One region of the Arthrobacter sp. Ha26 genome, then DNA from elsewhere that is predicted to be linked to it. Evidence: riboswitches for the same ligand, from Rfam matches in the RefSeq annotation. Region 1 holds a riboswitch; each other region holds the start of a gene.
The links. A riboswitch is a leader RNA that binds a small molecule or an ion and turns the genes downstream of it on or off. The one in region 1 is predicted to bind S-adenosylmethionine.

Region 1 (3,951 bases):
AGGGTCACCAGCGGAAAACGGGAACCCCAGGGCTTGCCGTCCGGCGCGGGCGACGACGGCCCGGTGGAGCCGTAACAACCGCCCACGATGTTGATGGACACAACGAAGAATTTGTTGGTATCCACGGGTGCGCCAGGTCCTGCGAGCTGTTCCCACCAGCCCGGCTCATCCGTGTCCCCCCGGGTCACATGCGTGCTGCCCGTGAGCGCGTGCTCGATCAGGACGGCATTGCTGCCGTCCTCATTGAGTGTGCCCCAGGTTTCGTAGGCAAGGGTGATATCCGGCAGGTAGCCGCCTGCCTCGAGCTTCAGTCCCCCGATGGAGGCATAGCGGACAATTCCGTGCTCGGGAACGGTGGTACGGGTAACGGTAACCGTCATGGCAAGACCTCTTCTACGCGCTTGCCCGCCGTCGTCTGACCGGCAGGCCAGGTCTTCACCCGGGGCACCCCGCCGCGAAAGGAGGGTTGCCGGCCAGCAAGCCGGGGCTGTCACTGGCACTCATGACCTGCATCGAGTGTACGAAACAGCCCCGGCCTGCCGCCAAGAGTGTGACTGGTTATGACTTCCCCGGCTTGCCGCCTTTGGTGGGCCCGTGGATCAGGCGCCGCTTGCCTCCTTGGCCGCCCTGAAGCCGGCTTCGAGGTCGGCGAGGATGTCATCGATGTGCTCGATCCCTACCGAAAGCCGCACCAGGCCGGGGTTGACGCCGGCAATCACCTGCTGCTCCGGCGAGAGCTGGCTGTGGGTGGTCGACGCCGGATGGATCACCAGGGAACGGACGTCGCCGATGTTTGCCACGTGGGAGTGCAGCTCCAGGGCGTCCACGAAGCGCTTGCCGGCCTCCGCGCCGCCGGCAAGGGTGAACGACACAATCGCGCCCGTACCCTTGGGGCCGTATTTGCGGCCACGCTCGTACCAGGGGCTGGAGGGCAGACCCGCGTAGGCGACGGATTCGACGTCGTCCCTTGCCTCCAGCCAGCGCGCAACTTCGGTGGCATTAGCGACGTGCCGTTCCACGCGCAGGCTCAGGGTCTCCAGGCCCTGGGCGATCAGGAAGGCATTGAAGGGCGACACCGCAGAGCCCAGGTCGCGCAGCAGCTGAACGCGTGCCTTGAGGATGTACGACAGGTTTGCGCCCAACGCTCCATCGGCGCCCAGGTCCCGGGCGTAGACGAGGCCGTTATAGGTGGGGTCCGGGGTATTGAAGCCCGGGAACTTCTCCGGGTCCTTGCCGAAGTCGAATTTTCCGGAGTCGACGATCACGCCGGCTATGGCGGAACCGTGTCCGCCCAAGTACTTGGTGGCTGAGTGCACCACGATGTCCGCGCCCCACTCCAGCGGCCGGATGAGGTACGGGGTGGACAAGGTGTTGTCCACGATCAGGGGCACGCCGGCCTCATGGGCTACCTTCGACACGCCTTCGATGTCCAGGACGTCCTGCCGCGGGTTGGACACCACTTCGCCGAAGAAGAGCTTGGTGTTGGGCTGGACGGCCTCACGCCACTGGTCAAGGTTGTCCGGATCCGCCACAAAGGTCGCTGTGATGCCGAACTTCTTCAAGGTATGGGCGAAGAGGTTGTACGTGCCGCCGTAGAGGCTGGGGCTGGCCACAATGTGGTCGCCCGCCTCTGCGATGTTCAGGATGGCAAAGGTCTCGGCGGCCTGCCCGGAGCTCAGGAGCAGCGCCCCCAGGCCGCCTTCGAGGCTGGCGATACGCTGCTCTACGGCCTCCTGGGTGGGATTGCCGATCCTGGTGTAAATGGGCGCCAGCTCGGCCAGTGCGAACCGGTTGGCAGCGCTCTCAGCGGTGGGGAAGACGAAGGAAGTCGTCTGGTAAATGGGAAGGGCGCGGGCGCCGGTAGCGCTGTCCGGCTCCTGTCCTGCATGGATCTGGCGGGTTTCGAAGGACCATCCGTTGGACAATTCAAGGCTCCTTTGACATGGGCCCGGCATGCTTGAAGCAGTACGGGCCGCGCTTGCCATCCGGCCGTTGCCGGACAGCCAGGTCCTCACCCGGGGCACCCCACCGCGGTTGGAGGGTTGCCGGCCAGCGAGCCGGGGCTTGATGCTGGCGCTCATGACCTGAGCTCAGTGTAGGAACACGCAGCGTGCGCCGGACAGCATTGTGACGAACATGGTCCTGAACATCTGCGCGTGCCCTGCCACGGATTTGTGGGGGCTGACCAGCGACAATCCCAGTAAGGGTTGCCTTAGCTGAGAGCCCGATCACAAAGTGCCAAGATGTTGGCATGCGCATGGATCACGTCTCTTACGCCTGTGAACACGATGGCCTCGCGGCCACTACCGAACGTATTTCGTCTGCCCTCGGCGTTGAGGCAGTCAAGGGCGGGGTCCACCCCCGGTTCGGAACCCGGAATATGATCATCCCGCTCGCGGGCCACAAGTACCTCGAGGTCGTGGAGGTCCTGGATCACCCGGCATCGGACAAAGCCCCGTTTGGACAGGCTGTCCGCGCCCGTTCCGCGGCAGGCGGCGGCTGGATGGGCTGGTGCGTCGAAGTGGACGACCTCGCCCCCTTCGAACAACGGCTGGGACGCGCTGCTGTCAATGGCAACCGCAAGTTCCCGGACGGCCGCGAGCTCGTCTGGAAGCAGATCGGCATCCTCGGCCTGATCGCCGACCCCCAGGTTCCCTACATGCTCAAGTGGGAGGGCGACCCGTCCCTCCACCCGTCCAACGCCTACGACAGCAACGTCAAAATGAGCTGCCTCACCATCGCCGGATCGGCCGCCCGTGTCACCGAATGGCTGGGCGAGCCCGTGGAGAAGCCGCTGGAAGACGTGGCCGTTGACTGGGTGGCACCGCATGGCACGCCCGGCATCCTGTCCGTAACCTTCGAAACTGCCAATGGAGCCGTCACCATCTGACGCTCCTTCCTGTCTGGGCCGCCACGCCCGGCCTATTGCGTGGGCACCCTGTCCTCCCAAACTTCGGCCGCCATCAGCTTGTGACAACGGCGTCACCTGCCGATGGCGGCCGAATCCATTTTCGGAGCTGACTGAGGATGAAGCGTGGGCCCGGCTGCAATATTCTCCCGGGCACGTTGTCCTCGGCTTCCAAGGGAGCGCCCATAAACGTTTGAAGAAATTGTTCGGGACAAGCTCCGAGACCCTTTTGTCAGACCCCCTTGTCATGATGGGTTTATGGGGAAAGCGGCGGTAGTGAAGGCGTTTGAGGACATCAATGCCGCCCTTGCCGTGCTCAACGCGGAGGCGGAGGGCTACGGTGCGGGGCCGTTCTCAGCTGCCGATCCGTTGGCCGGGCTGGCAGATGGGTGCCTGGACATCCTCGCCGGGGCGCGGGCGGCGGAGGCCAGGATCGCGGGCTTGAAGGCGCGGGCTGCCGTGAATTATGCGGACACAGCCCAGGCAATTGCCGGGCCAGAAGCACCGGTGCAGGCGCTGGAAATGGCAGTCGCCGCGGAAATCGGCGCCCTCCTGGCCCTCGGTTCTCGGGCAGCCGGCGAGTTCCTCGCCGCGTCCAACGCCGTGTCCAAGGAGTTGCCGCTGACGTTCTCGGCGTTGCAGGCAGGGGTAATCACTTGGCCGCACGCCTTGGTCATGGCGGAGGAAACCGCAACCCTTGACCCCGCCGGCGCCGCTGCGTTGGAGGCCCACTTCCTGGACCCGGATGTGCCCCGGCCGCCTGCGGCCGCCCCAATCGGGGAGCTGCCCGCCTACCGGTTCAAGGCCAAGGCCAGGACCTGGCGGGAGCGGCACCACGCCGAGTCCATCGAGAAGCGCCACGCCAAGGGAGTGGCGGACCGGCGGGTGGAATACCGGCCGGACCAGGACGGGATGGCATGGCTGTCCGCCTGCCTGCCCGCTGACCAGGCGATGGCGGGCTGGAATCGACTCACCGCCCTCGCCCGCGGGATGCAGGGACCCGATGAGCGCCGTACGCTCACCCAGTTGAAGGCCGACAACTT
Region 2 (3,951 bases), on a different contig from region 1:
ACTGGTCCAGGTCAGGGCCATCCACGAATACCGTCTCTACGCCCCACCGCGGCAGGATTTCGTTCAGGATCACAAAGCAGGAGCCGAACAGGGAGCGGGCGGCAACCACGCGGTCACCGGCAGCAAGCAAGGCTCCCAGAGCGGTGAAAACGGCGGACATGCCGGACGCCGTTGCAAAGCACGCCTCGGTCCCCTCGAGGAGGCGGAGCCGCTCCTGGAAGGTGGCAACGGAGGGGTTGCCGTAACGGGAATAGACGAACCGTTCGTCCTCGCCGGTGAAGGCCCGCTCGGCGGCGGCAGCGGATTCGTACACGAAGCCCGAGTTCAGGAACACGGCCTCGCTGGTTTCCTGGAAGTTGGTGCGGTCCAGCCCGCCGCGGACGGCCTGGGTATCAGGGCTCCAGCCCGCTGCGTCTTCGTTGAAGGTCACTTAGTTCTTTCCGAGGTTGGTGGGCAGGCCGCGGTTTTTCCAGCCGTTCACGGTGCGTTCGCCGTAGCGGTCCGGCTCACCTTCAAAGCCCTCCAGGACGTTATAGGAGGTGAAACCGGCCTGTGTGGCGGCGATGGCGGCAGCGATGGACCGCTGGCCGGAGCGGCACAGGAAAATCAGTTCAGTGGAGGAGTCCTCCGGCGCCTGCTGGCTCAGGTCCTTGAGGAAATCCGGGTTGGGGATGCCCCCGGGAAAGGTCCACTGGATGAACAGCGGATCGTTCTCCGTGGCCTTGGTGTCCGGGATGCCAATGTGGGCCCATTCGCCCTCCGTGCGCACGTCCACCAAGATGGCGCCCTGTTCAAGCTTTTCCCATGCTTCCTGCGGGGTGAGGTCTCCTGCGTAGCTCATGCGTGGCCCTCGCCGTCGAATTCGAGGTCCTCGGAGGCCGCTTCCAGGTTGTCCACGGCGGTGGCAACGGCGGCATCGGCGGACGCGATTGCTGCCGGCAGTATCACGGCCTGGGCCACGATGACGCTGCTGCCGTTGAACGTTGCTGCTGGGCTGCCGTGCAGCACATAGCCCTCCGCCAGGGCTGCGGAGATCCGCTCGCAAAATGCACGGTCGTCCGGGCCGCTGATGAGGCGGTAGGACAACTTTTCTTCAGGGGCAGGTGCGTCAGACACGACGGATCTCCTTCTCTCACGCTTGCAGCTCGAATCGGTCGATATGCCGAGTATTCACCTGAGGCACCCCGCCGCGGAAGGAGGGTTGCCGACCGGCCAGTCAGGGCTTGGCGCCGGTACTCATTACTCCCCAAAAACGTAACACTTGGCGCCCGGGGCCGCACCGCCGCCGTCGTCATGTTCCGTAACCGAAGCGCCCGCAAGGCGCCTGAAGCATTCGGGGGCGGTTCCTGGAAGATTTGGAGTCGTACGACGGCGGGGGCCGCCTTGGGTGCGGAAACGGGGGTGTCCCATGCGGCGGTATTCCGGCGGATAGAGTTCTATCGGGGCGTCGCCCCCTGGTCAGAGGAGAGTTTATGGGGGTCCCTATCAGCACGCCAACAGCTGCCTCGCTTCACTGCCGGGCAGGGGAGCTCCGCCCGCTTCATCCCTGGGGTCGGTACCGCTCCCGCGCATCCTTTGCCCGCACCGGTGCTGCCCTCATAGCCGCAATGATGATTACCGTCCTGGCAGTCATACTGCCCGCCGGTTCGGCGCAGGCGGCAAGGAGCTTTCCTGAGGACGGCAAGCCGCTGCTGGGGGCAGTCCTGGAATGGGGCGAGGACACCGCCGCCGGTTTCGCTGACCGGCTCGGAGCGTCCCCTGCCCTTTTTGGACATGACATTGCCATCCCTTTCCGCGGCTCGGAGGAGAATGACATCCGGGGATTCCTGGAGCAGGCATCCCGGCAGGGAGCCCACGCGATGCTCACCGTGAACCCGACGGTGCCGCTAAACCAGGTCACTGATCAAACTGCCGCCTCATTCGCCGGGGAGGTGGAGCGGCTGACGGTGAATTTCAAGGGCCAAGTACTGATCAGGTTTGCCCCCGACATGAATGCCAGTTGGGTGGAGTGGGGGCAGCAACCTGACGCCTACCGCGCCGCGTTCCAGACGGTGACTGCAGCCTTCCGGGAGGCCGGCACTGGAGGACGCACGGAGATGGTGTGGGAACCATACCTGGGCAAGGATTACCCGTTCGACCGGAACCGGAACGCACCCGCCCCCGGAAGTGACGGGTTCGCCCTGCTCGATACCAACGGTGACGGCGCCTGGAACACCTTTGATGCGGCGTATGCCCCCTACTATCCAGGGGACGACGCCGTGGATTGGGTGGGCCTGACCGCCGTCCACGACGACACAGGCGGCGGCGGCCCCGTCAACAGCGTGCCCCGGCCGAACGAACTCCAGGAGATGCTCACCGTTTCCGGCGGGGAAAACTTCTATGGGGCATATGCAGCGGGGAAGGACAAGCCGTTCCTGCTGGAGACCTCCGCGTTCTACAGCCCCGCTTCCGGAGGTGCTTCTGATGTGGACCTCAAGGTGGGCTGGTGGGACCAGGTCATTGATGATGCCACGTCTGCGGACTTCGCCAAGACGGCGGCTGTGGTCTGGGATGAGCGGACAAGCACCAGGGACACCGGTGTGGCAAGCATCGACTGGCTGCTCACCGGAAACCCTGTGGTCGCCGACGCTGCGCGGGGCCGGCTCGAGGCCTCGCCCGTTGTCACAGGTCCTGCCACCGACGTCAGCGCCGGCAGTGGGTACATGCCCGCGAATACCCTCGCGGGGGCAGCTGCCTGGACGGTGGGCGCAGCGCTGGTCATCGTCCTGATTGCGCTGTGGCAGGTACCGCGACGGGTCAACGCCGCAACAGCGTGGAGCTACGCGGATCCCTCAATGAGGGATTCCCGGGTGGATTTGCTGCGCGGGTTGGCCATCGTATTTGTGGTGGTGAACCACCTGGGGATGACCTCACTGTTCCAGCTGGTTACCCAGGAGGCGGTAGGTTTCGTCTCCGGGGCCGAGCTCTTTGTCCTCTTCTCGGGCCTGGTAGTGGGCATGGTTTACGGGCCCAAGGTCAGCGAGGACTTCGGGACCGTGGTAGACCTGACTGCACGCCGCGCGGGCAAGCTCTACGTGGTGGCGCTCGTGGTGCTCATCAGCGTCTTCCTGGTGTCCCTGCTGCCCATATTCCAGACTGATGCGCTCACCACCTTCGTCGACCAGCGAACCGGCGGCACAGGCCAGAACGGCGCCGGCCGCGCCTACGACCTCTACGCCGGGATGGACGCGCTTTTCCAGTTCCCTGTACCGCCGCAGGTCCTTCCGGCCATCCTGCTGTTGCAGTTCGGCCCGTGGCAGTTCAATGTGATGGGCCTGTACGTGGTGCTGCTGCTTGTCAGCCCGCTGATCCTGGCTGCGCTTAACCGGGGCAGGGCCATATGGGTACTCGCCGCCAGCCTGGCCGTTTACGCAACGGGCGCCGTGACGCGGTTCCGGGTCCTTCCCTCACAGTTTGAGGACGCATTCCCGCTGCTCGTGTGGCAGGTGCTGTTCGTCATCGGCATGGTGGCTGGGTTCCACCGGCAGCGCATCATTTCCTGGCTTGCGGACCACATGTGGATCGTCGCCGTCTGCACAGCGGCCGCGTTCGCCTTCGCATTCCTGTCCTGGGGCAACCCGTACCTGGCCAACGGCTTGGACCTCAGGCTCGCCATTCTTCCCGACAGCCTGTACCGGGGCATGTACGAACTCTTCTTTGGCCGCACGTACCTTGCCCCCGGCCGGCTGCTTAATGTCCTGGTTCTGGTGGTGGCCGCCTACGCGTTCCTGACTGCCTACTGGAAGCCGGTGGCACGCGCCCTGGGCTGGTTCCTGATTCCCCTGGGCCGGGCAACCCTGTACGTCTTCATCCTCCATGTGATGCTGATTGCAGCGATCTCCAACATCCCTGCACTCCGCCAGGGTGATATCTGGATCAACACGGCTGCCTACGCGCTGGTCCTGGGACTGC
Region 3 (3,951 bases), on a different contig from region 1:
GGTGAAAATCCAGGACCGTAAAACCCTCTTGCGGCGCAGCGCCGACGATACAGATCCTGTGGAACGGGCAGTGGTGGCCAACGCCGACCAGCTTGTGATCGTTGTGGCTGCAGCGAACCCCGAGCCGCGCACCGGCTTCATCGACCGCGCCCTGGTGGCTGCCTACGACGCCCGGATCGAACCGATCCTGCTGGTCACCAAGGCGGACGTCAAGGATCCCGCGGAACTGTTGGCCAACTACGAGCACCTGGACTTCCCTGTCATCATCAGCCGGACGGCGGATTCTGCGGCTTCAGGCATCGATGCCCGCTCAGACGATGGTCTGTCGGCACGCCTGGACAGCACAGCCGTGGCGGAGCTGCGGGGCTACCTGGACGGAAAGGTCACCGTGATGCTCGGGCATTCCGGTGTGGGGAAATCCACCATGGTGAACGCGCTGACAGGGGCCGAGCGTGCCACCGGCGGCGTCAACGCCGTGACCGGACGCGGCCGCCACACGTCATCGTCCGCCCTGGCGCTTCGATTGTCCGATGCACCTCCGGGCAGCTGGATCATCGATACCCCGGGCATCCGCTCCTTCGGCCTGGCCCACGTGGACCCGGACCGGATCCTGCGCTCCTTCCCGGACCTCTTCCCGGGCATCGAGGACTGCGAACGGGGCTGCAAACATACCGCCACTGCGGTGAATTGCGGCCTGGACGCCTGGGTGGCGGGCGGCCATGCCGGAGCCACCGGGGAAGCGCGGCTGGCATCCCTCCGCCGGCTCCTCGGCACCGATCCCCGCATGGAGGCCCAGGAGACCAAGGAGCTTGGCAGCGTCAACTGACAACGCCGATCTCCCAGCAGAACCGCGAGCAGACGGTAGTTTGGAACCATGATCCAACCCGCTTCAAGCTACAACGATGACCTGCGCCTGGCCCATGTCCTGGCCGACTCCGTGGATGACCAGACCATGAGCCGCTTCAAGGCCCTGGACCTCCAGGTGGAGACCAAGCCGGACCTGACGCCGGTCACCGACGCGGACAAGGCCGCCGAAGAAGCCATCCGCGGCCAGCTTTCCCGTTCCCGGCCACGCGACGCCGTGCTCGGCGAGGAGTTCGGCAGCACCGGGCACGGGTCGCGCCGCTGGATCATCGATCCCATTGACGGCACCAAGAACTTTGTCCGCGGCGTCCCGGTCTGGGCCACCCTGATTGCGCTCGTGGATGAAGGCGAGCCGGTAGTGGGTGTGGTCAGCGCCCCTGCCCTGGGCAAGCGCTGGTGGGCCGCCAAGGGCATGGGCGCCTACATGGGCCGTTCCCTCGCTGCGGCCACGCGGCTGCGGGTATCCAACGTGGCCAAGCTCTCCGACGCCTCACTGTCCTACTCCAGCCTCAGCGGCTGGAAAGAGCGCGGCAACCTTGACAACTTCCTGGGGCTCACCGAGGATGTGTGGCGGACCCGGGCCTACGGCGATTTCTGGTCCTACTGCATGGTGGCAGAGGGCTCAGTGGACATCGCGTGCGAACCTGAGCTGAACCTTTACGACATGGCCGCACTGGTGCCCATCGTGGTGGAAGCCGGCGGACGCTTCACCTCCCTGGAAGGGGAAGACGGACCCTTCGGCGGTAACGCGCTGGCCACTAACTCCATCCTGCACTCCGAGGTACTCCGCCGGTTGAACCCGGACCTGGACGACCTCCTCTGAAGCAACAGCACCGAAGAATCAGCGGCGGGCGGCTCCTCAAGGAGGCGCCCGCCGTCGGTTCTTCGGGAAAAAGGCCCGCTTTTCACCCGCCCGTAACAATCCGCTTAACATTCCTGCCGGCTTCAAACCTTCCTGCCCCATGTCCTACGCTCTTAAGCAGGTCACGAGTGCCAGCGCGAAACCCCGGTTTGCTGGCCGGCAACCCTCCAACCGCGGTGGGGTGCCCCGGGTGACGACCAGGCCGGTCCGGAAGGGATACGGCAAGCGCGGATTCCCGGTAGCGGGAGTCCTTTCCAAAGTGAGGTCTTTCGTGACGACTGCCACCGTCTCCCCCAACGCCACTACCGCGCCCGGCACTCCCGTGCCTGAAGCAGCCCGGCCCGGGACCATCTTTGATGCCCGCCGTGCCGCCGCCGGCCGTCCGCTGTCCGCCGTCACCGGCGCTGAGATCCAGGCGCCGCTGATCCAGGGCGGCCACATCCGCTACGCCAACCTCGACTATGGCGCCTCCGCTCCGGCCCTGTCGGTGGTCTCGGCATACCTGAACGAGATCCTGCCGTTTTACGCCAGCGTCCACCGCGGCGCCGGTTACGCGTCCCAGATCAGCACCTCCGTCTACGAAAACGCGCGGAATATCGTCCGGGAGTTTGTGGGCGGACGCCGGGACGACTCCGTGATCTTCACGCGGAACACCACCGACTCGCTCAACCTGCTGGCCGGCTGCCTGCCCGTCACGGAGGGCCGGCCGGACGGGGATGTCCTCTACCTGGACATCGAGCACCACGCCAACCTGCTGCCTTGGCAGGGTGTCCCGCACCGCAGCATCGTTGCTGCGGACACCATCAAAGGCACCATCGACGCCGTCCGTGCAGAGCTGGCGCAGGGCGGCGTAAGCCTGCTCGCCGTCACCGGCGCGTCGAACGTCACGGGCGAGATCCTTCCCATCCGCGCCCTGGCCGCTTTGGCCCACGAGCACGGCGCACGGATTGTGGTTGACGCCGCCCAGCTGGCACCGCACCGCCGGATCGACATAGCCACGGACGACGTCGACTACCTCGCCTTCTCCGGCCACAAGCTCTACGCGCCCTTCGGTGCCGGCGTGCTGGTGGGCCGCTCCGACTGGCTCGATGCCGGAACGCCGCACCTCGCCGGCGGCGGCGCCGTCAAGGAAGCAAGGCTCGACGGCGTCAGCTGGGCCACCGGGCCGGCCCGCCATGAGGGCGGGTCACCCAACGTGCTGGGCGCGGCGACGCTGGCCCGTGCCACGCAGGTGATCGCCGGGCTGGACCAGGAGCAGTGGCACGCCCACGAATCGGCCATCCGTTCCTTCCTGGTGGAAGGCCTGCAGCAGATCGACGGCGTCACGGTGCACCAGATCTTCAAGGACACCAACCCGGATACAGACACTATCGGCGTGGTCAACTTCTCGGTGGAAGGCTACGACGCCGGGCTGGTGGCAGCCTATTTGTCCGCCGAACACGGCGTTGGGCTGCGCGACGGCCGCTTCTGCGCCCACCCGCTGTTAAAGCGCCTGGGTTTGCCGTCCGGATCGCTGCGCGCCAGCTTCGGCGTCGGCTCCCGCCTGGAGGACGCAGAGCGTCTCCTTGCCGGCATCACGGCGCTGCGCAACAACGGGCTGGGCTGGGACTACGTGGTGGACGCCGGGCGCTGGGTTCCTGCAAACGACACTCGGACCTACCCGCATTGGGCTCCCAACACCCCGGGAACCGCCGGGGCTGCTCCCTGCATTGACGATTAGGCACTTGCGGTAAATTCGAAGGATACCCAAGGGCAACAATCGAAGGAGGCCACACGTGGTACGGGGTGGCCCCAGGCTTGACCACGGACGGCGGCGGGAACTCGGCCAGAGCTTCCAGGACGGCGGCCGGCACTACCAGGAAGTCCGCCCGGGCTACCCTGAAGAATCGGCGCAGTGGCTGGTTCCCGCCGGAGCCCGGGATGCCTTGGACGCCGGCGCCGGCACCGGAAAATTCACCGAACTCCTGCTTGGCATGGGACTCTCCGTCACGGCAGTGGACCCCTCCGCGGACATGCTCGAACAGCTGCGGGCGCACTACCCCGCTGCCACGGCCGTCCAGGCCACGGCAGAGGAGACCGGCCTGCCCGAGGCCACCTTCGACGTCGTCAGCGTTGCCCAGGCCTGGCACTGGTGCGACGCGTTGGAAGCAAGCCGCGAGCTGGCGCGCGTCCTGCGTCCGCAGGGAACACTGGGACTCATCTGGAACCAGCTGGACACCTCGGTT

Region 2: linked by a shared signal. The riboswitch ahead of AC5RVY_RS05150 (DUF1737 domain-containing protein) and the one ahead of AC5RVY_RS11845 (bifunctional o-acetylhomoserine/o-acetylserine sulfhydrylase) in region 1 are both predicted to bind S-adenosylmethionine.
Region 3: linked by a shared signal. The riboswitch ahead of AC5RVY_RS18770 (aminotransferase class V-fold PLP-dependent enzyme) and the one ahead of AC5RVY_RS11845 (bifunctional o-acetylhomoserine/o-acetylserine sulfhydrylase) in region 1 are both predicted to bind S-adenosylmethionine.

What each region holds. Positions count from the first base shown of each region.
Region 1 is NZ_JBNHGX010000004.1:251,455-255,405, reverse strand. Features, by position in the region: gene metX (homoserine O-acetyltransferase MetX) at 1-380, opposite strand, end outside; SAM riboswitch class IV at 393-508, opposite strand; gene AC5RVY_RS11845 (bifunctional o-acetylhomoserine/o-acetylserine sulfhydrylase) at 600-1,925, opposite strand; SAM riboswitch class IV at 1,970-2,085, opposite strand; gene AC5RVY_RS11840 (VOC family protein) at 2,252-2,890, shown strand; gene AC5RVY_RS11835 (HNH endonuclease signature motif containing protein) at 3,167-3,951, shown strand, end outside.
Region 2 is NZ_JBNHGX010000001.1:1,076,647-1,080,597, reverse strand. Features, by position in the region: gene AC5RVY_RS05160 (O-succinylhomoserine sulfhydrylase) at 1-430, opposite strand, end outside; gene AC5RVY_RS05155 (rhodanese-like domain-containing protein) at 431-841, opposite strand; gene AC5RVY_RS05150 (DUF1737 domain-containing protein) at 838-1,116, opposite strand; SAM riboswitch class IV at 1,130-1,244, opposite strand; gene opgC (OpgC domain-containing protein) at 1,608-3,951, shown strand, end outside.
Region 3 is NZ_JBNHGX010000011.1:20,811-24,761, forward strand. Features, by position in the region: gene rsgA (ribosome small subunit-dependent GTPase A) at 1-826, shown strand, start outside; gene hisN (histidinol-phosphatase) at 875-1,687, shown strand; SAM riboswitch class IV at 1,847-1,960, shown strand; gene AC5RVY_RS18770 (aminotransferase class V-fold PLP-dependent enzyme) at 2,049-3,446, shown strand; gene AC5RVY_RS18775 (class I SAM-dependent methyltransferase) at 3,502-3,951, shown strand, end outside.